4 regions of the Variovorax robiniae genome follow, and region 1 is predicted to be linked to each of the others. Evidence: predicted binding sites of a transcription regulator. Region 1 holds the regulator's gene; each other region holds the start of a gene.
What was found. The regulator LexA, encoded in region 1, represses DNA repair genes until DNA is damaged. The targets are predictions, from matches to a motif close to ACTGTATNNNNATACAGT.
Positions count from the first base shown of each region.

Region 2: the regulator LexA is predicted to act here: its motif matches at 1,948-1,965, upstream of WKW79_RS05220 (PA0069 family radical SAM protein).
Region 3: the regulator LexA is predicted to act here: its motif matches at 3,621-3,638, upstream of recA (recombinase RecA).
Region 4: the regulator LexA is predicted to act here: its motif matches at 4,960-4,977, upstream of imuA (translesion DNA synthesis-associated protein ImuA).

Region 1 is NZ_JBBKZS010000007.1:29,903-37,447, reverse strand. It holds gene WKW79_RS17525 (tetratricopeptide repeat protein) at 1-1,126, shown strand, start outside; gene WKW79_RS17520 (MFS transporter) at 1,272-2,429, opposite strand; gene WKW79_RS17515 (D-2-hydroxyacid dehydrogenase family protein) at 2,426-3,433, opposite strand; gene WKW79_RS17510 (hypothetical protein) at 3,559-3,873, opposite strand; gene lexA (transcriptional repressor LexA) at 3,986-4,672, opposite strand; gene WKW79_RS17500 (asparaginase) at 4,747-5,739, shown strand; gene adk (adenylate kinase) at 5,786-6,442, opposite strand; gene kdsB (3-deoxy-manno-octulosonate cytidylyltransferase) at 6,575-7,366, opposite strand; gene WKW79_RS17485 (Trm112 family protein) at 7,402-7,545, opposite strand, start outside.
Region 2 is NZ_JBBKZS010000002.1:211,364-218,908, reverse strand. It holds gene WKW79_RS05235 (polyhydroxyalkanoate depolymerase) at 1-187, opposite strand, end outside; gene WKW79_RS05230 (glutathione S-transferase) at 302-958, shown strand; gene WKW79_RS05225 (hypothetical protein) at 975-1,649, opposite strand; gene WKW79_RS05220 (PA0069 family radical SAM protein) at 1,975-3,063, shown strand; gene WKW79_RS05215 (methyltransferase family protein) at 3,067-3,627, opposite strand; gene WKW79_RS05210 (dialkylrecorsinol condensing enzyme) at 3,755-4,735, shown strand; gene WKW79_RS05205 (beta-ketoacyl-ACP synthase III) at 4,725-5,861, shown strand; gene WKW79_RS05200 (DarG family dialkylresorcinol biosynthesis protein) at 5,864-6,259, shown strand; gene darH (BtrH-related acyltransferase DarH) at 6,256-7,236, shown strand; gene WKW79_RS05190 (ABC transporter ATP-binding protein) at 7,241-7,545, shown strand, end outside.
Region 3 is NZ_JBBKZS010000016.1:97,968-105,512, forward strand. It holds gene argC (N-acetyl-gamma-glutamyl-phosphate reductase) at 1-442, shown strand, start outside; gene yiaA (inner membrane protein YiaA) at 679-1,116, shown strand; gene WKW79_RS27705 (hypothetical protein) at 1,186-1,872, opposite strand; gene recX (recombination regulator RecX) at 1,984-2,436, opposite strand; gene recA (recombinase RecA) at 2,450-3,559, opposite strand; gene WKW79_RS27720 (MarR family winged helix-turn-helix transcriptional regulator) at 3,703-4,176, shown strand; gene WKW79_RS27725 (response regulator) at 4,260-4,934, shown strand; gene WKW79_RS27730 (sensor histidine kinase) at 5,101-6,534, shown strand; gene WKW79_RS27735 (hypothetical protein) at 6,624-6,926, opposite strand; gene WKW79_RS27740 (biotin--[acetyl-CoA-carboxylase] ligase) at 6,923-7,545, opposite strand, start outside.
Region 4 is NZ_JBBKZS010000008.1:299,987-307,531, reverse strand. It holds gene WKW79_RS20445 (error-prone DNA polymerase) at 1-2,826, opposite strand, end outside; gene WKW79_RS20440 (Y-family DNA polymerase) at 2,819-4,123, opposite strand; gene imuA (translesion DNA synthesis-associated protein ImuA) at 4,092-4,946, opposite strand; gene WKW79_RS20430 (outer envelope protein) at 5,161-5,973, shown strand; gene WKW79_RS20425 (AraC family transcriptional regulator) at 6,331-7,314, shown strand; gene WKW79_RS20420 (aspartate aminotransferase family protein) at 7,340-7,545, opposite strand, start outside.

The DNA.
Region 1 (7,545 bases):
TGCCGTGCTGCCGGCCGCCACCAAGCTCGATGAAGAGGACGATGACGAGCACGAGCCGACCCAGCGCGTCCCCTTGGGCGGCCGGGAACTCGATCCGCGCCATGCCGCCTTGCTGGCCGCGACCAACGCCGACACCACCTACGGCCCCACCGGCGTCCCGGTCGTTGCGCCCATCGAGGTCGCCGCGACGCGTCCGGTCAATACCGAGGAGCTGTTCGATGTGCAGCAGCAATCGGACTTCTTCCTCTCGCTGGGGCAGCATGACCAGGCCATTGCCGTGCTGGTGGAACACATCGAAGCCAATCCGGACACCAGCGCGCTCGCCTATCTCGATCTGTTCAAGATCTATCACGCGCTGGGCCGTCGGGACGAGTACGCCCACTTGGCGACGGATTTCGAGCGTGCGTTCAATGCCGAAGTCCCCGAGTTCGACGACTTCTCGCTCGGTGGTCGCGGCCTGGAGCACTATCGCAGCGCACTCGCCCGCATCGAATCGCAATGGCCGACCGCCGGCACGCTCGCGCTCATCGAGGAACTGGTGTTCCGCAAGCCAGGTGTCCATGAGGACGAGGCCTTTGACCTCGCCGCCTACCAGGAACTGCTGCTGCTCTACGCAATCGCGAAGGAGGTCGTCGACCCCGACACGGCACCGGCACCGATCACGCCGATCCCGTTCGTCGACACCTTCAGCCACGACATGCAACCGACGGCACGCGCCTCGCTCATCAGCGAGGACATGCAACCCACTGCGCGCGCCACGCTGATGAGCGAGCCGACGACCGTGACGATGCCTGCCGCATCGATCCCCGAGCCCGCGATGCCGCCGGCCAAGGCACCGCCGACGTCCAAGCCGCCGGTCGAACCCTTCCCATCCATCTACAGCGACATCGATGAAGGCTTGCTCGCCCAGACCGAGATGAGTCCGGTGGAACCGTCGCAGACGAAGCCGGCCGTCGACATGGACCTGGCGCAGTTCGACAAGACCGCATTCGAAACCATTGCGGCACCCATCGAACCCCCGGCGCATGCGCCGACGCCGTCCTCCGACCCGCACATCATCGATTTCGAATTGTTCGATCCTGAGACCGAAGCCGAGATCGCGCCAAAGCGCATCATCAAGCGCTGAATTCAGTCCCACCCCCGCATGCGCCTGCGGCGCGTACCCAGCGGTCCGGCAAAGCCGTTCCGCGGGTTCTCGCGAACAGGCATTGCTCGCCCTGGTTTCATGCGTCGCGGGTTACATGATCCGCAGGCGCATGGGATAGGCTGGGCTATTCCGGCCGGGGCAAGCGATCGACCGCGATACTGAGCACCATCGCCGCGAGCATGGTGCCGAAGCCGACCCAATGCATCCAGCTTGCGGCATCGTGCGCCAGAAGCCAGCCCCCGGTGGCCGCGCCGATGGCCTGCCCGATGAACATACCTGAACTGTTGAGAGCGACGGACCCCGGCGCCATCGCAGGCGCCATCCCCACCAGCCGTGCCTGCTGGGCCGAATTGGCGGCAAAGCAGCCCAGGCCCCATGGCAGCAGCACCAGGGCGAAAACCACGAAGGTGACGCCCAAGGGCCACAGCAACAGGCTCGTTGCCATGAGCACCGTGGTCACCAGGGCAGCGCGCCCGGCACCGATGCGATCGATATACCGACTGACCAGCAGATTGCCGACCAGCCCGCAGGCGCCAAACCAGCCCCACATGAAGCTTTGCGCCGTCGCGTCGGCGCCGAGTTGCATCTTGAGCAGCGGCGCGAAGTAGGCGAACACCACGAACTGGCCGGTGCTCTGCAGCGCGGTGACCGTCAGCACGCCCATCAGGGCCGGACTCTTGAAAACGCGTGCCCAGGCTGCCCGAGTGAGTGCCGCAGGGCGGATACCGGTCGGCATGGTCCACCAGATCGTGGCGGCGCTGAACAATGCGGCGACCGCGATCGCCACGAAGGCCGTGCGCCAGCCGTAGTGGCCACCCAGCCACGCGCCCAGCGGCAGGCCCAGCACCGAGGCCATCGACCACCCCAGGAAGACGAAGGTCACGCCCCGCCCGCGTTGGTCCGCCGGCACCAGCATGCCCACCGATGCCGCGGCCTGCGCCGTGAAGATGGCCGGGGCGAGCATCGTCAGCATGCGCGTGAGCAGCAGTCCGATGTAGCTAGGCATGAGGGACGCTGCCACGTTGCAGACCGCGTACCAGACCATCGTCAGGGCCAGCAGCGCGCGCCGATCCCAGCCCGCGACCAAGGCCGCCAGCAGCGGAGCGCCGAAGCAGACCACCAAGGCGCCGGCGGTCATCACCTGCCCTGCGGCCGCCACACTCACGCCGAAAGACCCGCTGATCTCGTTCAGCGTGCCCGCGACCAGCATGACGCCGGTGCCGATGACGAAATTACCCGCCAGCAACGCCCAGAGCGCGGCTGGGAGCGGAGGGCGGCTCAACGACGAACCTGCAACGCGCCAGGATTGACGATGTTGGTCGGATTGCCCTTGATGAAACTGGCAACGTTGTCGAAAGCCTGCCCGAAGTAGAGCTCGTAGCTCTCCTGCTCCACGTAGCCGATGTGCGGCGTGCAGATGCAGTTCTCCAGGCGCAGCAGTGCGTGCCCCTGCAGCGGCGGCTCGCTTTCGAAGACGTCGATCGCGGCAAGTCCCGGCCGGCCACGATTGAGCGCCGCGAGCAGCGCATCGGACTCGACGAGCTCGGCGCGCGACGTGTTCACAAACAGCGCGGTCGGCCGCATCCTCGACAGGTCCGCCAAGGTCACAATGCCGCGCGTCTCATCCATCAACCGGAGGTGGACCGACAGTACATCGGACATCTCGAACAGCGCTTCGCGGCTCGGCGCGATCTGCAGCCCGTCGGAGCGCGCCTTGGCGCAGCTCGCCTCGCGGCCCCAGATGATGACCTGCATGCCGAAGGCCTGACCGTAGCGCGCGACCAGTTGCCCGATGCGGCCGTAGCCCCAGATGCCCAGCGTCTTGCCCTTGAGCACCGATCCCAGGCCGAAGTTCGGTGGCATCGACGCCGACTTGAGGCCGGACTGCTGCCAGGCGCCATGCTTGAGGTTGCTGATGTACTGCGGCAGCCGGCGCATCGCGGACATGATCAATGCCCAGGTCAACTCGGCCGGTGCCAGTGGCGAGCCGCTGCCCTCGGCCACCGCGATGCCCAACTCACTGCATGCGTTCACGTCGATGTGGCTGCCCACCCGGCCGGTTTGCGAAATGAGCTTGAGCTTGGGCAGCTTCTCGACCAGTTGCCGCGAGATCTGCGTGCGCTCGCGAATCAGCACGATTACATCGGCGTCCCGCAATCGCACCGACAGCTGTCCGATCCCCTTGACGGTGTTGGTGTAGACCTTGGCGGCATAGGCGTCGAGCTTGCTGGCGCAACGCAATTTGCGCACCGCATCCTGGTAGTCGTCGAGGATCACGATATTCATGGCGCGTTATTGTGCCTTGCCCCCTCGACGGCCGTGCGCCGTCGGTCTCGCGCTCGCAAGGCCGCATGCCCCTCGCGTGGCGCGCATCAGCGCCCGCAACGCTCGGGGACTTGTTCAGCCTTGACTCAATGCATCAGGCGCCTGGCATCGTCCGCGGCTTCCAGCGCGGCGAGCCGGTCGAGTTCGGCGCAGACGTCAGCCATGCGGCCCGAGATGACGACGCGGCCTGCGCCGCTGGTGGTGCGCTGCGCGTCGAGTACGCGCACCACGCGCAAGGGTCGGGCGGCTGGCGCCGCCTTGCCTGCGGATGCGCGGGCGGTGCAGCCGGGGCGGACCGCCACGTAGCGCAAGCCGGTCCGGTTGCGCGCCGGCATCCAGCGATTGGCCAGCGATTGAAGGGGCGTGAAGATTTCGGCCAAGGTCAGAAAAGCGATTCCCATGTGAACTCCAGTTTGGTCAGAGGTTGAACACAGGCAGGATTTCTTCAGGTCGACTGCAACAGGGTGATGGCCTCTTCGCCATACGCCCGCCACCTGCGGCAGTCGAAATTGGCTACATCAGCATCGTGTTGCGGATCAGGCCGACGGCCAGGCCCTCGATCTCGAAGGGCTCGCCGGGCTGCACGATGATGGTGGGGTAGTCGGGGTTCTCGGCATGCAGTTCGATGACCTGCTTGTTGCGTCGCAGTCGCTTGACGGTGACTTCATCGCCGATGCGGGCGACGACGATCTGGCCGTTGCGCGCTTCCTTGGTGGCCTGCACGGCGAGCAGGTCGCCATCCATGATGCCGGCATCGCGCATGGACATGCCGCGCACCTTGAGCAGGTAGTCGGGCTGGCGCTGGAACAGCGTGTTCTCGACGTAGTAGGTCTGGTCGATGTGTTCCTGCGCAAGGATGGGCGAACCTGCCGCGACACGGCCGACGAGTGGGAGCGCCAGTTGCGCCATGCCGGGCAGGCCCAGCGAATACTGGCTGGAACGCGTTTCGTTGATGGCGCGGAGCACCTCGCCCTTCAGGCGGATGCCGCGGGAAGTGCCGCTGACCAGTTCGATGACGCCCTTGCGTGCCAAGGCCTGCAGGTGTTCCTCGGCCGCGTTGGCGGATTTGAAGCCGAGTTCAGCCGCGATTTCTGCACGTGTTGGCGGCGCGCCGGTGCGAGCAATCGCGCTCTGGATCAAGTCCAGGATCTGTTGCTGGCGGGCGGTAAGCTTGACGGCAAAGTTCGACAGGTTGAGCATGCGCTTGACTCCTAGCGGCACTGGCTGAATATCCAGTAGCTGTATTTTTAACCAGTTTCTGAAAGATGGCAAGCATGGTCGCGAGCAAGTCAGCGAAGGGGTCCAGGCGGGTGGTGGTGCTCGGCACGGGAGGCACCATCGCCGGCCGCGCCGCGCAGCCTGGCGACAACATTGGCTACACGGCAGCGGAGGTCGGCGTAGCAGATCTGCTGGGTGGCATCGACGTGGCTGGCGTCTCGCTGCACGCGGAGCAGGTGGCGCAGGTCGACAGCAAGGACATGGACTTCGCGATCTGGCAGCGCCTTGCTGCGCGCTGCACCCATTGGCTGGAGCAATCCGATGTCGCCGGCATCGTGATCACGCATGGCACCGATACCTTGGAAGAGACGGCGTTCTTTCTGCATTCGGTGCTGCGCTCGCAGAAGCCCGTGGTGCTGACCTGTGCGATGCGACCGGCGACCTCGCTGTCGCCGGACGGTCCACAGAATGTGCGGGATGCGGTGGTCACGGCCGCCACCGCGGATGCGCGCGGCGTGCTGGCGGTGTGCGCTGGCGTGATCCACGGGGCGATCGATGTGCAGAAGGTGCACACCTATCGGCTTGACGCGTTCGCCTCCGGTGACGCGGGACCGATCGGCTACGTCGAGGAGAGCGCGGTTCGCTCCGTGCGCGCGTGGCCTTCGATGAACACGCAGTGGTCTGCTGCGGACATGGATGCCATCTCACGCGCCAGTGCTGCGCCTCGCGTGGAGATCATCCTGAGCCATGCCGGTGCGAGCGGCGCGATCGTCGATGCGCTGGTCCAGGAGCAGGCACTTGAAGGCGATGCCGCGGTGAAGGGACTTGTGCTGGGCGCCACTGGCAATGGAACGCTGCACCATGCGCTCGAAGCGGCTGCCTTCAGGGCGCAGGAAGCCGGCATCGCGGTGTTGCGCGCCACCCGCTGCACGAGTGGCCGTATTTTGCCGAAACCCGGGGATGCGTTGCGCGACGCCGGCAGTTTGAGTCCGGTCAAGGCGCGCATCGCGCTGATGCTCGAACTGCTGTCTCGTCAAGCACCGCGCTGAAGCGGTACGGCAGAAGTGGGGCCCGACGCCGGACCCTTCTGAACGCTTAGCTGCTCAGGGCCGCAAAGGCGCGCTGCGTGATGTCATCGACGCTGCCCACACCGGCAATCGCGCGGTATTTGGGCGCGGCGCCAGGCTCCGTCCTGGCCCAGGTCGCGTAGTAGTCCACTAGCGGTCGGGTCTGCTGGCTGTAGACGTCGAGCCGGTGGCGCACCGTCTCTTCCTTGTCATCGGGGCGCTGGATCAGCGGCTCGCCGGTCACGTCGTCGATGCCTTCGACCTTCGGCGGATTGAACTTGACGTGGTAGGTCCGGCCCGATGCCGAATGCGAGCGGCGGCCGCTCATGCGTTCGATGATGTCGGAGAAGGGCACTTCGATCTCGAGCACGTAGTCGAGCTTGACGCCTTCGGCTTTCATCGCCTCGGCTTGCGGGATGGTGCGGGGGAAGCCGTCGAACAGGAAGCCATTGGCGCAATCCGGCTGCGTGATGCGTTCCTTGACGAGGTTGATGATCAGGTCGTCGCCAACCAGTCCACCCGATTCCATGACCGACTTGGCCTGCAGCCCGAGCGGCGTGCCGGCCTTGACGGCTGCGCGCAGCATGTCGCCGGTCGAGATTTGCGGAATGCCGTACTTCTTGCAGATGAAAGTCGCCTGCGTGCCTTTACCTGCCCCGGGGGCGCCCAACAAAATCAGTCTCATGGTGTCCTCGAAAGGGTTCTTGGGATATCGATTGACGCCCCACGCATGCCGCTCGGGCAAGGTCAGGGTCATGACTGCGTCGAGGATAGCATGGGCATTTGCCGTGTTTCCTCGGGGAAAGCCGGTCTCGGCCTATGCCATCGAGGCGATGCGCGCACGCACGCGCACCAGGTCTTCGGGCGTGTCGACGCCAGGGCCCGGCGCATGGTCGCTCACGTGCACCGCGATGCGATGTCCGTGCCACATGGCGCGCAGTTGCTCGAGCGCCTCGGTCGATTCGATGGGCGCGGGCGGCAGCGTCGGAAACTGGCGCACGAAACCGGCGCGATAGCCATAGATGCCGATGTGCCGCAAAGGCGCCGGCGACGGCAAGGCGCTCAGGGACTTGTTGGCAAGGCCGTCGCGCCACCACGGTATCGGCGCCCGGCTGAAGTAGAGCGCATGACCGCGCGCATCCAGCACGGCCTTGACCACGTTCGGATTCAGAAAGTCTTCGGTCGAATCGATGGCGTGCACTGCAGTGCTCATGGACGCGTCAGGTTCGTTGGCCAGCGTGATTGCGACCGCATCGATCAGCGACGGATCGATCAATGGCTCGTCGCCCTGGACGTTGACCACGATTTCATTGTCGGCCAGTCCGAGCAGCACGCAGGCCTCGGCCAATCGGTCACTGCCGCTCACATGATCCGTGCGGGTGAGGAGCACTTCGACGCCGTGTGCCCGGCAAGCGTCCACGATGCGCGCGTCATCGGCGGCCACCACGACGCGCGCGGCGCTGGACAGATGCGCGCGTTGTGCGACACGGACCACCATCGGAATCCCGCCAATGTCGGCCAGCGGCTTGTCCGGCAGGCGCGTCGATGCGAGGCGCGCCGGGATGAGCACGACAAACGGAGGCTTCGCGCCGTCCTCATGGCTTCTCACGGGAGCCGCGGCGCCCGGAATCGATCCGATGTTGCTCAAAGCCCCAACTCGTCGTCGGTGAGGGTTCGGGCCTCGTTCTCCAGCAAGACCGGAATGCCGTCGCGCACCGGATAGGCGAGGCGTGCGGAGCGGGAGGAGAGTTCCTGCTTCTCCGGGTTCCAGGTCAGCGGCCCCTTGGT
Region 2 (7,545 bases), on a different contig from region 1:
TGTCGATACCCCAACGTGGCCGCGTGTGAGTAAGCCGCATGCGCGAGAACACCTCCATCTGCGCCGAGATCTGCCGCACCGCGGTGCGCTCGGAGCCTTCGCTCCACAACGAGGCCCCCAGGAACTGCGCACCGAGCCGCAGCGGAGACAGCATGTCGGTGTGGTTTTGGTAGGCCCGGTAAAGCATGGGAGCCTGAAGGCAAGTTGCGGGCCAAGCAGCGTATCGACCGAAGTGTGTGGCATGGGCCTTGCACGGCCACAGGCCGGAGACCGGCACCACCACAGCCCCAGGAGCATCCCGATGTCCAAACCCGTCCTCACGATCAGCAGCAAGAACTACGGCGCCTGGGCCTTGCGCGGCTGGCTCATGTGCCGGCTGGCCGGTCTCGATTTCGTCGAAAAGGTCATCCCGCCCGACGACCCGGCGATGAAGGCCGAGATGCTGCTGCTCTCCTCATCGATGCTGGTGCCCTCGCTGCAGCACGAAGGGCTCAAGGTGTGGGACACGCTGGCCATCGGCGAATACCTGCACGAGATCAAGCCCAGGGCCGGCCTGCTGCCCACCGATGTCAAGGCCCGCGCCCATTGCCGCGCCATCTGCGGCGAAATGCATTCGGGCTTCGCCAGCATGCGCGGCGCGCTGCCGATGAACGTCAAGGCCCGCTTTCCCAACTTCAAGATCTGGTCGCGCGCGCAGGGCGACATCGACCGCATCGTGGAGATCTGGAAGGAGTGCCTGGCGAAATACGGCGGGCCGTATCTTTTCGGCAAGAAGCCCGGGCTGGCGGATGCGATGTATGCGCCGGTGGTCACGCGCTTCGTCACCTACGACGTGAAGCTGCCACCGGCCTGCGCGGCCTACGTCAAGCACATGATGGCGTTGCCGGAGATGCAGGAGTGGATCGCCGCGGCAAGGGAGGAGCCGGAGGCCATCGACGAGCTGGAAGCGGAGTTCTAGCCCACCGGGGTCCGATCTATCGCGACAACGCGGCCCTTTCGTCGTCTTCCGCCGCAACCGTCCGGATGTGCGGATACGAGGTGTCCGCGCGCTGCGCCTTGACTTGGGTGATGTCACGTTGCCGGCGATTCTCGAGTTCCTTTGCTTCGGCGTCCCGGCGCGACGTCTCGACCAGGTGCGCCTCGATCATCCGCTGGTGCTGGGCTTCCGCGAGCGCCTGCTGCCGCGCGCTTTCACGGGCCCTGACCACGGCGGCCTCGGCGGCGGCCCGGTCGCGCTGGTGCTCTAGGTACCACGCGCCGCCGCCAATGACGGCCAGCAACAGGGCGAAGAGCATGATCGTGCGCGCCCATCGGGATGGCGCCTTGCCCTCGGGATAGCGGATCTCGACCCAGGAGGAAACAACGGGCGCCGACGACACGGCCTGCGCCAGCTTGCGGTCATGCGCGGCACGCATGTCGGGGTTGTGAAGCACCTTGTAGGCTTCCATGACATCCGCCAGTTGCGCGCCTGCGCTCGCATCCGAACGGAGGCGCTCACGCGTGAATGTCGCCAGCGCCTTGTTGAACGCGCGTTCGATCTCCCAAGGCTGCGCGTTGCCCTGGACGCCCAGAACGCGGTATGCAGATCTCATCACTTCCCCCTGCGGGCAAGGACGGTCCCGGCGACCTGCCGCGACATCGATCCGCACCCTGTATCTTATGTATCGCGATGTTACGCGTCGTCCAGGGAGACTGCAATTAGGACGGAGGGCCACACGCCGGCATGGCCGCCGGCGAACCAAGTCGAAAGTCCTAATCGGAGGACTTGTCCATCGTGACGAAATAAGAAGCGACGACAACACCCACGCTCACGAGACAAGCAATGGCGATCGGCATGGTGAACCCTCTCTAATGTTTGACGGAAATTAACATTTTAGGGGTAAACCCTAGAGGCGCCGACGAGGGGAATGGACTTGGGCGCTGGCGTTCGGACACGGGTAGAGAGATACTGTGAATACATCCAGTATTTCAGCCATGACCGAGACCTTCATTCCCGTCCATGCCCTCAAGGGCCGCGGCGCGGCGACGCGCATACCGCATCGCTTCGAGAAGAATGCGCGCGACGCGTACGACGACGGCTGGGGCACGCTGGAGGAAGGTGCTTCGGAAGAAAGATCCGCGCCGCAGACCGAGGTCCGCTTCGAGGATGCCAAATCCGTGATCGGCGAAAACGATTCGCCCGACGTTCCCTTCGACCGCTCGCTCAATCCGTACCGCGGATGCGAGCACGGCTGCATCTACTGCTTCGCGCGGCCGACGCACAGCTATCTCAACCTGTCGCCGGGCCTGGACTTCGAGACCAAGCTCATCGCCAAGCGCAACGTCGCCGAAGTGCTGCGCGCCGAACTCGGCAAGAAGAACTACCGGCCCAGCCAGATCGCGATCGGCACCGCCACCGATTGCTACCAGCCGATCGAGCGCGAATTGCGCCTGACGCGCTCCGTCATCGAGGTGATGAACGAAACGCGCCACCCCTTCGCGATCGTCACCAAGTCGAGCGCCATCGAGCACGACCTGGACCTCATCGCGCCGATGGCGGCGAAGCGTCTGGCTGCCGTCTACATCACCCTGACGACGCTCGACGGCGATCTCGCGCGCAAGCTGGAGCCGCGCGCCGCCGCGCCGCACCGTCGGCTGCGCACCATCCGCACGCTGGTCGATGCGGGCGTGCCGGTCGGCGTGAGCGTCTCGCCGCAGATTCCCTTCGTCAACGAGGACATGGAGAAGGTGCTCGAAGCCGCCTGGGAGGCCGGCGCACGGCGCGCGTTCTACAACGTGATCCGATTGCCTTGGGAGGTCGCGCCACTGTTCAAGGAGTGGCTCGAACTGCACTACCCGCAGCGCGCGGGCCGCATCATGGCGCGCATCCGCGACATGCGCGGCGGCAAGGACTACGACGCCGACTTCGCCACGCGCATGAAGGGCAGCGGCCTGTGGGCCGAACTGATCCGCCAGCGCTTCGAGAAGGCGACCCAGCGCATCGGCTTCAACCGCGAGCGCATTCCCATGGACTTGGAGGCCTTCCGCCCGCCTGGGGCTCTGGGGCAGGGGAGCCTGTTCTGATATTCACAGCACAAACGGGATGAAGCGCCGCGTCCCGCGCATGTACGCCCGGTAGGCCTCGCCGAAGTGCTGCAGGCACTCCTTCTCGTCCCGCAGGGCGGTGATGAACAGCAGCACCGTCGCGGCCAGCACCAGCACCAGTCCGAACCACGAGAACTGCTTGAGGAAGGCGCCCCAGGCCAGGAAGATCAGCGCGGCATACATCGGGTGGCGGATGTAGCGGAAGGCGCCGCTGGTGACCAGGGTGCTGGTCTTCTCGAAGCCGAGCAGGGCCTCGTCCTTGCGCTCCTCCGTCGGCTGGCCAACGCGCTTGAGCAGGCGCACCGCATGCACCGGCAACCATGCGGAGGCGACCAGCAAGACCCACGACAACAGTTGATGCGGTGCCAGCGGATCGTCGCCCCAGACCGGCAGGTTCAGCAGCACCAGCAGCAGGATGCATTCCCAGGCGAAGAAGCGATAGAAGCCGTGCGATCCGGGTTGCCGCAGCGCCCCGCGTGAGACGTGCAGCAGCGCGGCCGATCCGGCGAGGAAGGCCGCTACAAAGGCGGGAGAGAGGAGCATGGCGCCGAATCTACACGCGCCGTCGAGAGGGCAGCAGCGCACCGCAGTGTCGCGCCCTGTGGACGCCACAGAGATTTCACAATGTCACATCCCCTACACTCGGAAGTCCTCCCCGCCTCTTGCCCTTGTGACTTCCCTTCCGCTGAGCGCGACCGCGCCACCCAAGCGTGTGCTCGCCATTCGTTATTCCCAGACGGGGCAACTCGACGCCGTTGCAGACCAGATCCTCCAGCCTCTGCAGGCGGATCCCGGCATCCAGGTGCACGTGGAGACGCTGCAGCCCTTGCAGCCGCTGCCGTTTCCCTGGCCCATCCTGGCCTTTTTCGACGCCTTCCCAGAGACGGCGCACATGCGCCCGCCACCGCTCGCGCCCCTGTCGCTGACGGGGGACGAGGCGTTCGACCTGGTCATCCTCCCATGGCAGGTCTGGTTCCTGGCGCCGTCGCAGCCCATCACCGCCTTCCTGCAGCATCCGGTGGCGGCGCGCCTGCTGAAGGGCAAGCCGGTGGTCACGGTGATCGCCTGCCGCAACATGTGGCTCACGGCGCACGAGAAGCTCAAGACGCTGCTGGCCGCAACCGGCGCGCGGCTGATCGACAACGTGGTGCTGACCGACCCCGGTCCCACCCTGGCCACCTTCATCACCACCCCGGCCTGGCTGCTGTTCGGCCGCAAGCGCGGCTTCTGGGGCATGCCGGACGCGGGCCTCACGCAAGCACAGATCACCGGCGCACGCCGCTTCGGCCTCGCGCTGCGCGACGGCCTGCATGGCGACGCCGAAAAAGGCACGCAACCGTTGCTGGCCGGCCTGGGCGCCGTGGTGGCCGAACCCAGGCTCTACGTCAGCGAGAAGGCCGGCACGCGCAGCTTCTTCCTCTGGGGCAAGCTGATCATGGCGGTGGGGCGGCCCGGCAGCGTGCAGCGCCGGCCGCTGGTGCTGGCCTATGTGCTGTTCCTGTTCGCGCTCATCGTCACACTTGTGCCCGTGAGCCTGGGCCTGCAGGCCTTGCTGCGACCGCTCTTCAGGGGGCAACTGACTAAAATCAAGACCCGCTTTGAGCTGCCCTCGGGCTCGGCCACAGACCGATGCCACCGTTATGACAGTTGATGTATTCCTGACGCGTTCCGCAGCTTATTTGCCCTTCTCGCCGGTCTCCAACGACGAAATCGAAGATGTCCTTGGCCGCATCGGCGGCAAGGATTCGCGCGCGCGCCGCCTGATCCTGCGCAGCAACGGCATCCAGTCGCGCCACTACGCCATCGATCGCGCCACCGGCAAGGTGGCCATGACCAACGCCCAGCTCACCGCCAATGCCGTTCGCGCATTGGGCGAGGACATCGGCCCGGTGGATTGCCTGGCCACCGGCACCACCTTGCCCGACCAGCTCATCCCCAATCACGCGGTGATGGTGCATGGCGAACTGGGCTGGCCGCGTCTTGAAGCGGTGTCCTGCGCGGGCGTCTGCCTGTCCGGCACGGCGGCGCTGAAGCATGCCTGGCTGTCGGTGCGGGCTGGCGATGCGCGGCGCGCCGTGGCCACCGGCTCGGAACTGGTGTCGCCGCTGCTCATGGCCGCGAACTTCGAGGCCGAGCTCGCGCACAAGGTGCAACTGCTCGAAGAGCGGCCCGAGATCGCCTTCGAGAAGGACTTCCTGCGCTGGATGCTGTCCGACGGCGCGGGCGCCGTGCTGCTGGAACGCGAACCGCGCGGGCCCTTGTCGCTGCGCGTCGACTGGATCGAACTGTCTTCCGCCGCGAATGAACTGCCCGTGTGCATGTACGCCGGCGCCGACCGCGATGCCGGCGGCGCGCTGCAAGGCTGGATGCAGACGCCGTCCCAACAATGGCATGCGCAGTCCATCTTCTCCATCAAGCAGGACGTGCGCCTGCTCAACGAGAACATCGTGCGCGCCACCATCGAGGAACCCTTGCGCGACATCATCGCGCGGCGTGGCCTCAAGGTGGAGGAGATCGACTGGTTCCTGCCGCACATGTCCTCGCACTTCTTTGCGCAACCCATCGAGCAGTGCCTGCGGGAAGTGGACCTGCCGATCCCGTGCGAGCGCTGGTTCAGCAACCTCAGGCAGATGGGCAACACCGGCGCTGCCTCGCCCTTCATCATGCTGGATGCGCTGTTCAAGTCCGGCCGCGTGCGCAAGGGCCACAAGCTGCTGATGTTCGTGCCGGAGAGCGGTCGCTTCTCCAGTGGCTTCGTCCACCTGGAAGCCGTGTAGCGATGGACATCGACGCCGTCCCGCAAGAGGGCAATGCGACGCTCAACGGGCATCGCAAGCTCATGTACGCGCGCGACGCCAGCGGTCATACGGTCACCGTCGGCTCGCGTGGCTGGGAGGCGGAGGAGATCGTCACCACGCATGCAGTGGACGCGCTGGTCGCGCAGGCGGAGGATGCGCGTGCGCGCGTGCTCGCGGGCGCGGCGGCCCCGCTGGAGTTCTGGATGTACGAGCGCCGCATGGACGTGGCGCTGTTGTCGCAGACCAGCGGCTTCTGGCAATGGCGCGTGCGGCGCCATCTGCAACCCACTCATTTTGCGGCGCTGTCGCCATCGCAACTGGCGCGCTATGCCGATGCGCTGGGTCTTTCGGTCGAAGCCTTGAAGCGCCTGCCATGAAGTTCGAACACCGGCATGCCGCGCACTGCGAAAGCGGCGTCATCTCCAACATGCTGCGCCACCATGGCGTGCCGATGACGGAGAGCCTCGCCTTCGGGCTCGCGTCGGCGCTGACCTTCGCGTACTTCCCGTTCATCAAGCTGTCGGGGCTGCCGCTCATCTCCTACCGCATGCCGCCGAAGTCCATCATCAAGGGCATGCTGGCGCCGCTGGCCGCGCGCTTCCAGTTCGAGACCTTCGGCAGTCCGCAAGCCGGACAGGCGCGCCTCGATGCGCTGCTGGCCGAGGGCCAACTCGTCGGCGTGCAGACTTCGGTCTACTGGCTGCCGTACTTTCCGCCGCAGATGCGCTTCCACTTCAACGCGCACAACCTGCTGGTGTACGGCAAGGACGGCGACGACTACCTGGTCAGCGATCCGGTGTTCGAGACGCCGATGCGTTGTGCCACTGCGGACATGGCGCGTGCGCGCTTCGCCAAGGGCGTGCTGGCGCCGAAGGGGTTGCTGTACTACCCGCAGAAGATCGAGCGCAAGACCATCGAGCCGCAGGCCATCGTCAAGGCCATCCGCAAGACCGTGCGCACCATGCAGGCGCCGGTGCCGCTGATCGGCGTGCGGGGCATGCGGACGCTGGCGAAGAAGCTGGCGAGTCTGCCTGCGGGCGAAGCGCACACGGTCGACTACATCGGCCACATGGTCCGCATGCAGGAGGAGATCGGTACTGGCGGCGCAGGCTTCCGCTTCATCTACGCGGCCTTCCTGGAAGAGGCGGCGCAGATCGCATCGATGCCCCAGCTGATCGAGTTCTCCAATCGGATGACCGAGATCGGCGACGGCTGGCGACGCTTCGCGCTCAAGGCGGCGCGCATGGTCAAGGGGCGCGAGCCGGTCGACCCGCTCGCGCTGGCTGGCCTGCTGCGCGGCCAAGCCGACCAGGAAGAAGTCTTTTTTCGCGACCTGAAGCGCGCCGTCGCTTAATACCGTGCTCGCGCTCGAACACCTGAGCTACCGCTACTCCGGTGCGGCGCAAGCCGCGCTCGACGATGTGTCGTTGACGGCCCGGCGCGGCAGCGTGCTCGGGCTGCTGGGGCCCAACGGTGCGGGCAAGACCACCTTGATCTCGCATGTGTCCGGCGCGCTCGCCGTGCAGGGCGGGCGTGTACTTGTGGATGGCGAGCCATTGCAGGCCGTGCGTGCGCGCACGCCCACGCGCATGGCCGTGGCGCCGCAGGACCACGCCTTCTATCCGATGCTCACGGTGACGGAGAACCTCGCATGCTTCGCGGG
Region 3 (7,545 bases), on a different contig from region 1:
TGAGTCGGGTGCCGCGCCAGCCTTCGAGACCTATGCGCTCGGACTCAAGCACAAGCACATCCCGGAGATCATGAAGTACACGGGGCTCACGCACCGCCCGGTCTTCATCCCCTCGGTCGGCAATTTCAAGCAGGGCATGCTGGTGCAGTTGCCGCTGGACCTGGACGAACTGCCCGGCAAGCCGAAGGCCGGCGACCTGCATGACGCGCTCGCGGCCCACTATGCCAAGAGCAATACGCCGGCCCAGTACGTGAAAGTGCTGCCGCCCACCGACGGCGGCAAGATCGATCCGTTGGCGCTCAACGACACCAACGAGCTCGAGATCCGCGTGTTCCCGAACGAAGACCACCGCCACGCGGTCGTCATCGCGCGGCTGGACAACCTGGGCAAGGGCGCCAGCGGGGCCGCGGTGCAGAACCTGGAATTGATGCTGGGGCTCTGAGCTTCGTCGAAGCGAATGGACGATTGGCCGCCTGGGCGCCGACGCCGCATGCCGGAGCCGAGCGATGCTCGCGGAACCAAGTGCGCCTTTGCCGTCGTCCCGACACGAGGTTAGCTCCTCCTTCTTGTTCGCTACATATTTGATAGCAATCCGTGCAATTGTGGCGGGCATTCCCGCATGTTTTGGCGGAGGAATGTGGCTATCATGCGGCGACCAGAACAAGAGGAGAGCTCAACATGGCCGCCAAATTCCAGAAGCCCACGGGCGCATTCGTCGCTGCCTCGTGGGCCGCACTCTTCGTCGGTGCGATCGTCTTCCTGATCGGGTTGTGGAACGCGTCCATGCAGCTCAATGAAAAGGGCTACTACTTCACCATCCTGATGTACGGCCTGTTCTCCGCCGTGTCCCTGCAGAAGTCGGTGCGCGACCGGCTCGAAGGTATTCCGGTCACCAACATCTACTACAGCCTGTGCTGGTTCTCTCTGCTGCTGTCGGTAGCGCTGCTCGCCGTGGGCCTCTTCAACGCGACCTTGGCGGGGAGCGAGAAGGGCTTCTATGGCATGGCCTTCCTGCTCGCACTGTTCGGCGCGGTGGCCGTGCAGAAGAACGTGCGCGACATCGCTGCGCACAAGGCTGACTCGCCGCTGGGCGCAGACGAGGCTGACGCGGCCTGATCGGCGGAAGGAAGTTCGACGCCACCGCGCAGGAGGATGCGCGGCAATGCGATGGAGCGCAGCACTGCGTCAGCGCGTCAGGTAGAAGCCGGCAACCACCAGGGCGGCGTGTGCACCGATCGCGATCCACCAGATCTTGTGCGAGGGCGTTGCCGCCTCCTGGAGGGCATCGCCGATGCGCTGGGTGAGCATGGAGCGCAAGGCCGGGTCTTCCGCGCCTGCCGCCGCCGCGCCGAATTCGCCCTGGGTCTGCTGCCAATGCGCCACCATGTCCGACAGCGGCAACCGCGCGAGCACGAAGCCGATGGCGGCGCGCACCGCCTTGCTCTCGCCCAGGACGGGCTCCAGTTGACGGCCCAGCGTTTCGACGGTGAGCCAATCCGGCACACGCTGCAATGCGCCGTGCGTGCGGGGCATGGCCTCGATGCGGCCCGCGATAGCCGCCGCCGATCGCTGCGAAATGGTGCGGCCATGCGCCCTGACGATCTGTTGCAGCGCCCCAGCGTGACCCTGCTTGACGCCGATCATCACGTAGAGCGGGACGAACAGCATCATCAACATGGCCACCAGCAAGGGCGGCGAGGCCAGCATCGCCAGCACGCCGCCGACGCTGCCCGCATGGCCTGCCAACATGCCCGGCCCATTGAAGCGGCTCAGGTACCAGGCGAACGCGCCGCCGCCGAACACCAGCGCCAACAGTGCGCCTGCGACAACTGAACTCGCGTAGGCCGCGCTGGCCTTGAGACCAGTGCGCATGAGCGACGGCGAAGCCGCCGATGAAGCATTCGATGACACGATTTCTCTCCCGAATTTGCGGTCTGCGCCGCCTCTTCGAATCATGCCAGCCCACACCTCCGATGGGCACTTTTAATTGTTGTCTGCGTTCGTTTTGAGCACTCTGGCGACCACGTCGGCGGAGAAGCCGCGGGCCAGGAGGAAACGCATCTGCCGGGCTCGATCGGCCGCATCCCCCGGCGGCACGCCGAATCGGCGACGCCAGACTTCCAATGCACGGGGCAGTTCGGTCTCGCGCAGGCTGGCCACCGCATCCGCAATGGCTTCCGGCGCGATGCCCTTGTGGGCCAGTTCCTGCCGGACCCGCGCGGCGCCCATGCGCGACGCACGCTGGTTCAACACGGACTGGACCACGCGCGCCTCGCTGATGAAGTCCTTGGCGGCGAGTTCGTCGAGCGCCCGGCCCAGGGAGCCGGGCTCTTCCTCATGCCGCGCGAGCTTGCGTTCCAGTTCGGCGCGTGAATGCTCTCGTTGGCTCAGCAGGCGCAGCGCACGGCCTTTGAGGGAAGGGGCTGCAAATGCCATCGATGGGTGGCGCTTACTTTTCAGCCTTGTCGGCCTTGTCCGCCTTCGCAGGCTTGGCCGCGGGCGCTTCGGGCGCACCCGCATCGGCCGCCAGCAGCGGAATGCCCAGCGATTCGCGCACCTTGTTCTCGATCTCGCGCGACAGCTCGGGGTTCTCGCGCAGGAACTCGCGGGCGTTGTCGCGGCCCTGGCCGATCTTCTCGCCCATGTAGGCGTACCAGGCGCCGGACTTGTCGACGATCTTGGCATTCACGCCCATGTCGATGATCTCGCCCTCGCGGCTGATGCCTTCGCCAAAGAGGATGTCGAATTCGGCCGTCTTGAAGGGTGGCGAGACCTTGTTCTTGACGACCTTGACCTTGGTCTCGTTGCCGATGGCTTCGTCGCCCTTCTTGATGGTGCCGATGCGGCGAATGTCCAGGCGCACCGAGGCGTAGAACTTCAGCGCGTTGCCGCCGGTCGTCGTTTCCGGCGAGCCGAACATCACGCCGATCTTCATGCGGATCTGGTTGATGAAGATGACCATGCAATTGGTCTTCTTGATCGTGGCGGTCAGCTTGCGCAGGGCCTGGCTCATCAGGCGGGCTTGCAGGCCGGGCAGGGAGTCGCCCATTTCGCCTTCGATTTCAGCCTTGGGCGTGAGCGCGGCGACCGAGTCGACCACGATCAGGTCCACCGCGCCGGAACGCACCAGCGAGTCGACGATTTCCAGGGCCTGCTCGCCGGTGTCGGGCTGGCTGATCAGCAGGTCGGACAGGTTCACGCCGAGCTTCTGGGCATATTGCACGTCGAGCGCATGCTCGGCATCGACGAAGGCGCAGGTGCCGGCCTGCTTCTGCATGGCGGCGATGACCTGCAGCGTGAGCGTGGTCTTGCCCGAGGATTCCGGGCCGTAGATTTCAATGACGCGGCCGCGCGGCAGGCCGCCGACGCCCAGGGCGATGTCCAGGCCCAGCGAGCCGGTGGAGACCACCTGGATGTCTTCCAGCGCCTCGCCCTCGCCCAGCCGCATGATCGTGCCCTTGCCGAACTGCTTTTCGATCTGCGCCAACGCGGCTTGCAGTGCCTTGGCCTTTTCGCTGTTCGGGACCGAGATGCTGGTGCCCTTGACGAGTGCGTCCATGAAAAATCTCCTTGAATATCAACGGGTTGTGTTTGGTTTTGGCATCTGTGTTTGACAACAGGCTGGATGCTTGAACAGTAGTGTATGCGGCTGTATAAATCCGTAAAGGCGATTTTTAGTCAGTTTGCTTTACCATCTGCGCCATGACCACGGCACCCCACGAAGACGACTGGCGGCAGACCCACCTGGGCCGCCTGCTCGGCCATGCGATGCGCCGCTTCGACGAGCGCGTGTTGACGCTGATGGCGCACGACATCGAGGTGCCGCTGGCGTTGTCGAACCTCGCGGCACGGCAACAGGTCAGCGCCGCCCACATCCACATCACCCGGCACCTGGCGCGCAACGGCTCGCGCCTGACCGAACTCGCCGATCGCGCCGGCATGAGCAAGCAGGCGATGGGGATGCTGGTCGACCAGTGCGAGGCCTGGGGCATCGTCACGCGCGGGCCCGATCCGCTCGATGCGCGGGCGCGGCGCGTGATGTTCACCACCGACGGGCTGGCCTGGCTCGATGCCTTCCGCCGCGCCGTCGCGCAGGCCGAGCAGGAGTTTCGCGCCAGCGTGGGCGACGAGGTGGCGACGGTGGTGATGATCGGGCTGGAGGCCTATGCCACGTGAGCGGCAGGGCATGCACGCACTCCTAGAATCTCGGCCTGAAAGCTACAAGCGCAGGGAGGACACAAGACCAACGGGACACCCCCATGCGAATCCTGATTGCCGAAGATGACCAGGTCCTGGCCGATGCCTTGCTGCGCAGCCTGCGCACCTCGGGCGCCGCCGTCGACCACGTGGCCACCGGCTCGCAGGCCGATGCCGCGCTGATGACCAACAGCGAGTTCGACCTGCTGATCCTCGACCTCGGCCTGCCCAACCTGCACGGCCTGGAAATCCTCAAGCGCCTGCGCGCCCGCGGCTCCACCTTGCCGGTGCTGGTGCTGACGGCAGCCGACAGCGTGGAGGAGCGCGTCAAGGGCCTCGACTACGGCGCCGACGACTACATGGCCAAGCCCTTCTCGTTGCAGGAGCTGGAGGCTCGCGTGCGAGCGCTCACGCGGCGCGGCATGGGTGGCACCAGCAATGCCATCCGTCACGGCCCGCTGGTGTACGACCAGGCGGGCAGGGTGGCGACCATCGACGGCCGGATGATCGAGCTGTCGGCGCGCGAACTGGGCCTGCTCGAAGTGCTGCTGCAACGCGCCGGCCGGCTCGTCAGCAAGGACCAGCTGGTCGAGCGGCTGTGCGAATGGGGCGAGGAGGTGAGCCTCAACGCGATCGAGGTCTACATCCACCGCCTGCGCAAGAAGATCGAGAAGGGCCCGATCCGCATCGCGACGGTGCGCGGGCTGGGGTACTGCCTGGAGAAGATCCAGGCGTAGCGAGGCACGGCAGCCTCGAGGCTGCTGGCGCGGCAGATTCGAGATCGCCCCCGCTTCTTGGGTGAACGCGTGGAATCCGTCGCGCGACCATCGGCCCTGTTCCGCTTCGATATGCGGGAACTTGCGAACAATTGACAATCCGTTTCATTTCCATGGAAAACGTCAATTGAGATTCTTCAATCGCGGCCAGCGCTCGCTGTTCGGCGAGATCCTGGACTGGATGCTCACGCCGCTCCTGCTGCTGGTGCCGGTGAGCATCAGCGTGACCTGGCTGGTGGCTCAGGGCATTGCCAACCGGCCCTTCGACCGGGCGCTGGAATACAACGTCCAGACCCTGGGCACGCTGGTCACGGTGCAGGGAGGTAGCGTGCAGTTCTACCTGCCGCAGCCGACGCGCGACATCATGCGGGCCGACGACACCGACCATGTCTACTACCAGGTGCGCAATGCCGAAGGCGACCTGCTCGGCGGCGACGCCGACCTGCCGCCGCCGCCGGACGACGAGTCGCCATCGAACGAACGCGTGCTGATCCGCGAGGACCGGATGCGCGACGAGACGGTGCGCGTAGCCTACACCTGGGTGCAGCCGCGCCTGCCCGGCGCCGGCCTGGTGCTGGTGCAGGTGGCCGAGACGCGCCGCAAGCAGGAGGTGCTGGCCACCGAGATCATCAAGGGCGTGCTGCTGCCGCAGTTCGCGATCCTGCCGCTGGCGATCCTGCTGATCTGGCTGGCGCTGGTGCGCGGCATCAAGCCGCTGTCGGAGCTGGAAGACCGCATCCGCGAGCGCAAGTCCGACGACCTGAGCCCGCTCGACGACAGCGCGGTGCCTGTGGAAGTCGCACCGCTGGTGGCGTCGGTCAACGGACTGCTGAGACGGCTGAACGAAACCATCGCGACCCAGCGCCGCTTCCTGGCCGACGCGGCGCACCAGTTGAAGACCCCGCTGGCCGGGCTGCGCATGCAGGCCGACCTGGCGCAGCGCCAGGGCGCAAGCGCGGAAGACCTGAAGCAATCGCTCAAGCAGATCGGTCGCGCCAGCATCCGGGCCACGCACACGGTGAACCAGTTGCTGGCACTGGCCCGTGCCGAAGGCGGCGGCGTCGCCGTCGCAAGGCAGAGCTGCGACCTGGCGCGCATCACCATCGAGGTGGTGCGCGAGGCGGTGCCGCGTGCGATCGAGCGGCGCATCGACCTGGGCTACGACGGCGTCGAGGCCGGCGCGTCGGGCGTGATGATCCAGGGCAACCCGACCTTGCTGAAGGAACTGGTGCGCAATCTGATCGACAACGCGATCAACTACACGCCCTCATCGAGCGAACGGCCCGGCGTGATCACCGCGCGGGTGCTCTCGGACCCCTTCGGGCGGATCACGTTGTTGCAGGTGGAGGACTCGGGGCCCGGCATTGCCGAGCATGAGCGCGAGCTGGTGTTCCAGCCCTTCTACCGCGTGCTGGGCAACGAGGCCGACGGTTCCGGACTGGGCCTGCCGATCGTGATGGAGATCGCGCGCCATCACAACGCATCGGTGGAGCTGGGCGATGCGCGGCCGGACCGGCAGCCGCGCGGGGCGCTGTTCAGCGTGCGCTTCCAGACGAGTTAAGCCGCGGGGCCGGTGCGCATCCTGCTCGCTTGCGAGCGGGATCCCGTCGAACTCGCGAGCCGCATTCGCGAGGCCGGACCGTGCAGAGGTCAGAGGCCTTCGTGTTCGGCGTGCGGCGTGCTCGGCGTGCCCGGGGCCGACGGGCTCCCCTGAGTGGCCGCTGTTGGCGGCACCAACGGCGATGCCGCGGCGTCGGGCGGAGTTGCCACCGGCTCCGACTCCTTGCGGATCTGCAAGGCCGCAGGCCGGATCTGCCAGGCCATGCGCTGCGGCTCGCGCTCCGACAGCGACGCGGGCGCCGTGCCGAAGATGGCGAGCCAGCCCTGGGTCCATGCGAAGTACAGCACGTTGAGCGCCATCAGGCCGGCCAGCAGCAGGCGCGCCTGCTTCATGCCTGGGCCTCGCCCGCCGGCCGCACGCTGACCTCTGAACTGCTGACCGACTGCAAGCCCGCGGCCGTCCGCACCAGCAATTCACCACCCGGGCCCACGCCCTCGCAGGCGCCTGCCGTGCCGTCGCTCAGGCTGACCGCGCGCCCGCGCAGCGCGTCGCGCGCAGCGAAGTCCTGCGCGAAGGGCGCGAATCCCATTGCGGCAAAACGCAACACGCTGCGCAGCAGCGGCGCCGCGATGGCGGCCAGGGCCTGCGGCGCGCTCGCATCTGGGCGGAATTCCCGCAGCCAGGCGGGTGCCGTGGCCAGCCCCTCGGCCGGACGCGGGCCGATATTGATGCCGATGCCGATCACCATGAAGCGCTGCCCGTCGCCGCCCTGCGGCATGGCCGTCTCGATGAGGATGCCGCCGAGCTTGCGGTCCTGCACGGTCCACAGGTCGTTGGGCCATTTGAGGCGGAGCTGCGTGCCCTCCGGATCGAGACTGGCGGCCACGCTGGCGCCGACGGCCAGCGACAGGCCCGACCAGTCGGCCGGCGCCAGCGGAAGCCCCAGCGAAAAGGTCAGCGATTCATCGAGCGTGCCCGGCCCTGCTTCGGCCGCGCTCTGCCAGGGCCGTC
Region 4 (7,545 bases), on a different contig from region 1:
GCGCTGGGCGGTGGCGTCCCAGACCTGCTGGCGGCGGTGGCCCGACAAGGCCATGAGGGCGTCGGCGCCGGCCAGGGCGGCCATGTCCTTGGCGTCGAGTTCTGCGCGCAGGGCGAGGTCTTCGGTGCTGATGAAGGGTTGGATTTCGCGGGCCCTGAGGAGGCGTTCGGCGCCGGCTTCGCTCAAGCCCACGATGCGGCGCAGGCCGAGTCTTACGGCGGGTGGGTGGGGGTTGGCTTTGCCCTCACCCCGGCCCTCTCCCGCAGGCGGGAGAGGGAGCAAAACCGGGGATTCCAGGGTGCAGTCGTTGTCGCTGACGGTGACGTCGACCGGGCGTACTTCGACACCGTGCCGGCGCGCGTCCTGCACCAATTGCGAGGGCGAATAGAAACCCATCGGCTGCGAGTCGAGCATGGCCGCGAGGAAGCAGGCGGGCTCGTAGTGCTTGAGCCAGCAGCTCACCACCACCAGCAGCGCGAAGCTCGCGGCATGGCTCTCCGGGAAGCCGTATTCGCCGAAGCCCTGGATCTGCTTGAAGATGGCTTCGGCAAAGGCGCGGTCGTAGCCGCGCTCGACCATGCCGTTGACCAGCCGGTCGTAGAAGTGACCGACGCCCCCCTTGCGCTTCCAGGCGGCCATCGAGCGGCGCAGCTTGTCGGCTTCGTCGGGCGTGAACTCGGCGGCGATCATCGCGATCTGCATCACCTGCTCCTGGAAGATCGGCACGCCGAGCGTGCGGCCCAACGCCTCGTGCAGGCCGGGCGGGTAGTTGACCAGCCTCGGGTCCTGGCGACGCTTGAGGTACGGATGCACCATGCCGCCCTGGATCGGCCCGGGCCGCACGATCGCGACCTCGATCACCAGGTCGTAATAGCAACGCGGCTTCAGTCGCGGCAGCATCGACATCTGCGCGCGGCTCTCGATCTGGAACACGCCGATGGTGTCGGCCTCGCAGATCATGTCGTAGACCTTCTCGTCGTCGTTCGGGATCTGGTGCATCTCCAATGTGGTGCCGCGCCACTTGTTGACGAAGTCGAGCGCGCGGCGGATGGCGCTCAGCATGCCCAGCGCGAGCACATCGACCTTGAGCATGCCCATGGCTTCCAGGTCGTCCTTCTCCCACTGGATGACGGAACGATCCTTCATTGACGCCTTCTCGACCGGCACCAGCCGCGTGAGCTTGCTCTGCGTGAGCACGAAACCGCCGACGTGCTGGCTCAGGTGGCGCGGGAAGCCCTTGAGCTGCTGCGTGAGTTCGAGCCACTGGCGCAGCTTGAAGGTGCTCTCGCGCACACCGGCGGCCTCCATCGCCTGCTCGAGGCGCTCGTCCTGCACGTCATGGTCGAACCAGTGGTGGTCCTTGGCAAAGGCCTCGATGAGACGGTCGTCGATGGCCAACGCCTTGCCCACGTCGCGCAAGGCGCTGCGGGTGCGCCAGCAGATGACGACGGCGGCGATGGCGGCGCGGTCGCGGCCGTACTTGTCGTAGATGTACTGGATGACCTCCTCGCGTCGCTGGTGCTCGAAGTCGACGTCGATGTCGGGCGGCTCGCGGCGCTCGCGGCTCAGGAAGCGCTCGAACAGCAGGTTGCCGGTCTCGGGGTTGATGGCAGTGATCTGCAGGCAATAGCAGACGGCCGAGTTGGCAGACGACCCGCGGCCCTGGCAGAGGATGTGCCGCTCGCGCGCGAAGCGGACGATGTCCTCGACGGTGAGGAAGAACATCTCGTACTTCAGCTCGATGATGAGGTCGAGCTCGCGCTGGATCTGGCGGCGGATCTTGTCTTCCACGCCGTTCGGATAGCGGATGCGCGCGCCCTCCCAGGTCTTGCGCACCAGCGTCTGCGTGGGGGTCTCGCCGCCGCCGACGAGTTCGAGCGGGTACTTGTAGTGATCGCGGATGCGTTCAAGATCGAAGCGGCAGCGCTCCATCACGACGAGCGTGTGGGCCAGCAGTTCCGGCGGGTAGAGGTCGGCCAGGCGCATGCGCGAACGCAGGTGGCGCTCGGCATTGGGCTGCAGTGCGAAGCCGCATTCGCCCACTGGCTTGCCTTCGCGGATGGCGGTGACCACGTCCTGCAGGGGCTTGCGGGAACGCTTGTGCATGTGCACGTCGCCGGTAGCCACGAGGGGCACGCCGGCCTGCGCACCGAGTTGCTGCAGCGAGGCGAGCCAGAGGTCGTCGTCGATCTCGTTCTGCAGCGCGACGGCAATCCACAGATGGGCGCCGAACAGCGCGAAGGCGCTCGCCACATCGGCGCCGGCAGCCTCCAGGTCCAGCATCTCGCCGGGCACGCGGCGCGGCACGAACAGCACTTCGCAGCGCTGCAGCGAGGCCACGTCGCTCGTGGCCCAGTCCACGCGGTATTCGCCCTTGGGCGCCGAGGTGTTGCGCGCGGCGGTGATGAATTCGCAGAGGTTGCCCCAGCCTTCGAGATCGTGCGCGATCGCCACGAGCCGGAAGCGGCCGAAGTCGAACTCGCTGCCGAGCAGCACGCGGAAGCCCGGATTGCGCGGCAGCTTCGGCTCTTCCGGATGTGTGCGCTCGTACTCGGTGAGCGCCTCGAGATGATCGCGCAGGCCGACATGCGCCCGCACCACGCCGGCCACCGAGCATTCGTCGGTGAGGGCCAGCGCGCGATAGCCGAGTTGATACGCACGTTCGACCAGTTCCTCCGGGCTCGATGCGCCGCGCTGAAAGCTGAAGTTGCTCAGCGCATGCAGCTCGGCGTAATCGGGCAGGCCCGGCACGATCGATGGCTTGGGCGGCACGCGCAGCGGATGCGGGATGCGCGCCTGCAGTTGCTTGTCGCTGAGTTCAGGCATAGAGGCCTTGCAGGTACCAGCGCGGCGCCTGGTCCAGGGCCAGCGGGGCGGAGAGGCGCTCGCGGTACACCCACACGAGCCCTGCCTCGGGGCTTTCGGCGATGTAGTAGTCGCGCACCGCCGGATGGCCGCCCTCTTCCTCCTTGCCGCCCCACCAGCCCGCCTCCAGCCGCTGCGGGCCGCTCAGGCGGCGCAGCTTGCCGCGGTAATAGGGATGGCCGCCGCGAATTTCCAGCGGCAGGGGTTGGCGCAACAGCCAGGGCGGATACAAGCCATCGGGTTGCAAGGCGGGCTTGGCGGCGCGGGGGCGGCCCAGCGCCGGTTGCCAAGCCTGCATGGCTTCGGGCCGATGGTCGGCCTGCGTCACCGGCACGAGCACCTGCTGCGCGCCGAGCCGCGCGCTGAGGCGTTCCACCAGTTCATGCAGCTTGTCGCCCTTGCGCGAATCCTCGGGCAGGAAGCTGGTGCTGGCGCCGGCCCAGGACGCGGTCTCCAACGTGCGCAGGCGCAGCCAGCTCGCGGGAGCGGCGAGCTGGGTGAGCGCCAGTTTCTCGCTCATCAGGCGGCGCAGGTGCGCCATGTCCTGCGTGGGCTGGGCCGTGCGCACGGTGATGTGCTGGTGCGGGGGCAGGTCGACGCCGTTGAGGCGCCGGAGATCGAGCGTCCATTCCAGCTCCAGTGCCACCGCACCGCGCTGGCGGCCGCGCAGCCAGATCTGCAGGGCGGACAGCAGGCGGTTGGCCGACCACATGAGCTCGGGCGCGGTTTCGGCGAGTGCGGGCAGTTCCAGCTTCTGCTCGAACACGTCGGGCAGCGTGAGCCAGGTGTGCTGGTCGGGGCGCAGGCCCCAGGCGATGTCGAGTGCAGTCCTCAGGGTCGTGTCGAAGCGCCTTGCCAGCCCGCCCCGCGGCAGCGCCGCGACATCGCCCCAGGTCTGGCAGCCGAGACGGGCCAGCACGTCCAGGTGCGGTTGCGCCGCGCTGAGGGTGTCGAGCGGCAAGGCGGCCGGCACATCTGCCGGCGGCTTCTGGCCGCGGGCGAACATGCGAAGGCGAGCCAGCGCGACGAGGCTGGTGGCGCCCTGGACCCGCTGTACGGGCGCCTCTGACGGATTCGACGCGGAAATCTGGCGCATCAACGAAAGTCGGCCACCCCACAGGCGTTCGCAGGCGGAGACTTCGAGCAGCAAGCCTTCGTCGAGCCAGGTGACGCGCGGCGTGAACTGCAGCGCCCACCAGCCGAGCGCATCGCGCGGGAGGCCGGATTCAGGCGACCAGCGCAGGGCGATCCAGTGCACTGGGTGCTCCTTTCCAAGCGCTCGGCCCGGCGCGAACCTCGGCCCCCACGCCCGGCACTTCGAGACCTCGCTGCCGCCCAAGTGGAATGCTCACCACCGTCGCCCCCGCCTCCACCGGCACCCCGCCCAACTGCTGCAACCGCGCCTTGCGACGCAACTGGCTGGCAGCCAGCAGCGCCGTCATGCGCCCGTTGCGCGCCGGCAGCGTGAGGGGCGCTGCGAGCGGCGGGCCGCGGCGCTTGAGCAGGTGGACCTGCATCCGGCCTTCCGCTTCCGGCACCACCTGCAGGCGCAGCCGCGCGGGCGAAGCGTTCTGCGCCACGGATTCCGGCCGGAACACGAACAGCAGCCCTTCATGCTGCGCGGCCGCCAGTTGCAGCCGACGCAACTCACCCACCCGCGCCTGCGGCAGCCAGGCCAGCACGGCCGCGATGTCGGCGCAGCGCAGCGCCTGCTCGCAGGCCCAAAGGCGGGCGCCCGCAGCCTCCCCTCGGATCCACATCAAGGCCTCCACCGGCAAGCCCCCCGCCGCAAGCGCCGGCCCGAAGGGCTCCTGCGGCGCACCGATCAGCACGACCGGCCCGCCACGCGCCTGCACCGCCTGCGCCAGCGCGGGCAGCAGCAGTTGCCAGACATGCGCCTCGGGCGCGGACTGGAGCACCTCCGTCATCGCGCCAACCGGCCAGCCGCCGCCAGGCAACTGCGCATCCAGCGCCGCATGGCCGGTCGCGACAATCTGTGCGTCGGCGCCGCCGAGCTCGTCGCCGCGCCAGACGTTGTGACGCCCCGAAGTCAAGAAAGGGTCGAGGGAAAGGAGGCCCATGATGGAATCGATAACTGTATTTTTATACAGTATTTCGAGCCCACCGGGTTTTTCTTTTTGACAGTCCAGTCGAGTCCGGAAGGGAGAGACAAGGGTATACCCTTACAGGTCTTACAATCGCTACTGACCCATCGGTCAGTTTTGGCACAAATGTTGCAACCAGATGTGTCGCGCCCCCAGGCGCTTTCTCCATGTCCCCAACAACAGTTCCCCGATGAAATTCAAAGCCGCCTCGGCGCTCGCCGCCCTCGCCTTCGCCAGTTCCTTCGCCCATGCCGACTTCCTCGACTGGAGCGACACCTCCATCGGCTACCGCTACGGGACCCAGTTCCGCGAGCCCTACAACAGGCAGGACATCGCCAAGAACATCGTCAACTTCACCCATGCCGACGGCTTCAAGTACGGCACCAACTACCTCAACATCGACGTGCTGAAGTCCGACAGCAAGGACAGCGACGCGACCGAGACCTACATCGTCTACCGCAACACGCTGGACCTCGGCAAGATCACCGGCAGCAGCTTCGCCTTCGGCCCGGTGCGCGGCCTGGGCATCACCAGCGGCTTCGATTGGAACCACAAGAACGACCCCGGCTACGCCTCGCGCAAGCAGATGGTCGTGCTCGGCCCGACGGTGATGATGGACGTGCCCGGCTTCCTCAACATCGGCGTGCTGGCCCTGTGGGAAAGCAACGAGCCGAACAGCATCGACCGCCGCTACTACTACAAGACGCACCCCGCGCTCAGCGTGACCTGGGCAATACCGCTGGGTGACACCAACCTGTCCTTCGAGGGCTACCTGAACTGGATCGCGCCCAAGGGCAAGGACGAGTTCGGCAACAACACGGCGACCGAAACCAACTTCGACGGCATCCTCTGGTACGACGCGGGCGTGCCGCTCAACTGGGGCAAGAACAAGTTCCGCGTGGGCCTGGAATACCAGTACTGGCGCAACAAGTTCGGCAACCCCAGCAGCGTCCCGGGCTCGCTCGCCAAGACGCCGCAGATCCGCGCCGAATACCACTTCTAAACACCAACGACGCATGCCGTCCGTGCGTTCTGTTCGGGAGCACCCGTGGAACCGGCTTTGCCGGGCCACTGGGTGCGCCCCCTCGAAGGGGCTGAGGGCCGCGGCTCCAAGCCTGCCTGCGCAGGCTTGGACGGCCCGCAAGAGCAGCCGCCTATGGCGGCCGCCCGGGCGCCGCAGGCGCTTCGGGGGTGGGTCAATACAGACCCTATGAGAGCGGTGCGACCCGATTCCTATAATTCGACGCGAAATCGGTTGAACCTGGAACAAGCAGTTGGATGCGCCTGAGTACACCGTGATCGGTATCAGTTTTTCCAGGTTCAATTCCGCTGCGGCGGCACACAGTGCAAAGGGCACTTCATGGAAGCGTGGTTCAGTTCGGAAATGCAGCCGATTTGCCAGTCGCCTGTGTTCGTCTCCGACGACCCCGACGTGGTCAAGCACCAGACCGCCCTCGCATTCAAGGAACACGACCTGTCCTGGGGCAAGGGCAAGGTCGATGCGGCACTGTTCGGTGCGCATGTGGGCTCGCTCTCCTTCTTCGTTCTCCAGTACGGCGCGGCCGTGCATATCGAACCGGGGCAACTCGACGGCTTCGTGCTGTTCCAGGTGCCGCTGGCGGGCTCCGCCGCGATCCGCGTGGACGGCCGGCCCGTGGCGGCTTCACCCAGCACCGGCGCGGTGATCTCGCCCAGCCTCGGCCTGGAACTCGACTGGCACGAGGGCTGCCGCCAATTGCTGGTGAAGATCCCGCGCGAACGGGTGGAGAACACGTGTCGCAACCTCCTCGACGACGAGTTGCGCCGGCCGATCGAGTTCGACCCTGAACTGCATCTCGACAACGACACGGGCCGCAGCTGGCAGCACCAGCTCGCCAGTCATTTCTGCAGCCTGCACATGCCTTCGCAGGCGCTGGCGCCGCAACTGCTGCCGGTGCAGGAAGAAGCGCTCATCCATCATCTGCTGCTGCGCCAGGGCAGCAACTATTCAGTGCGCCTGTCGCAGTCGCAACGCGCCGCGGCGCCGCGCCAGGTGCGCGCGGCACAGCATTTCATCCATGCGCACCTGTATGAAACGCTGACGCTGGAGACGGTCGCCAAGGCCAGCGGTGCCAGTGTCCGCGGCCTGTGCCTGGCCTTCCAGAAGCACCTGCAACAGTCGCCGATGGCCTATGTGCGCACCGCCCGGCTGGAGCGGGCGCGGCAGGACCTGCTCAGTGCGCCACCCGGGGCGCAGGTCACGGACATCGCACTGCGTTGGGGCTTCAACCATGTGGGGCGATTCAGCACGGCCTATCGCAAGCGCTATGGTGAATCGCCCTTGCAGACGCTGAGGGCGGCGTAGCTGCCGAGCCCGCGAGACGCGAGGTTCAGGCGGTCGCCTGCGTCATTTCGTACGCGTCCAGCAACCCATCCTCGCCCAGGCGCTCCAACACACGGTCCATGGCCGTGACAAGTTGGTCCACGTGCTCGCGTTGATGCGGCCAGGCGAGGAACACCGTCCCGCGCCCACCGATGTCCACGCCTTCCAGGATCAGGCCCATGCGCAACGCGGCCGCCAGTTCCGCGGAAGGCT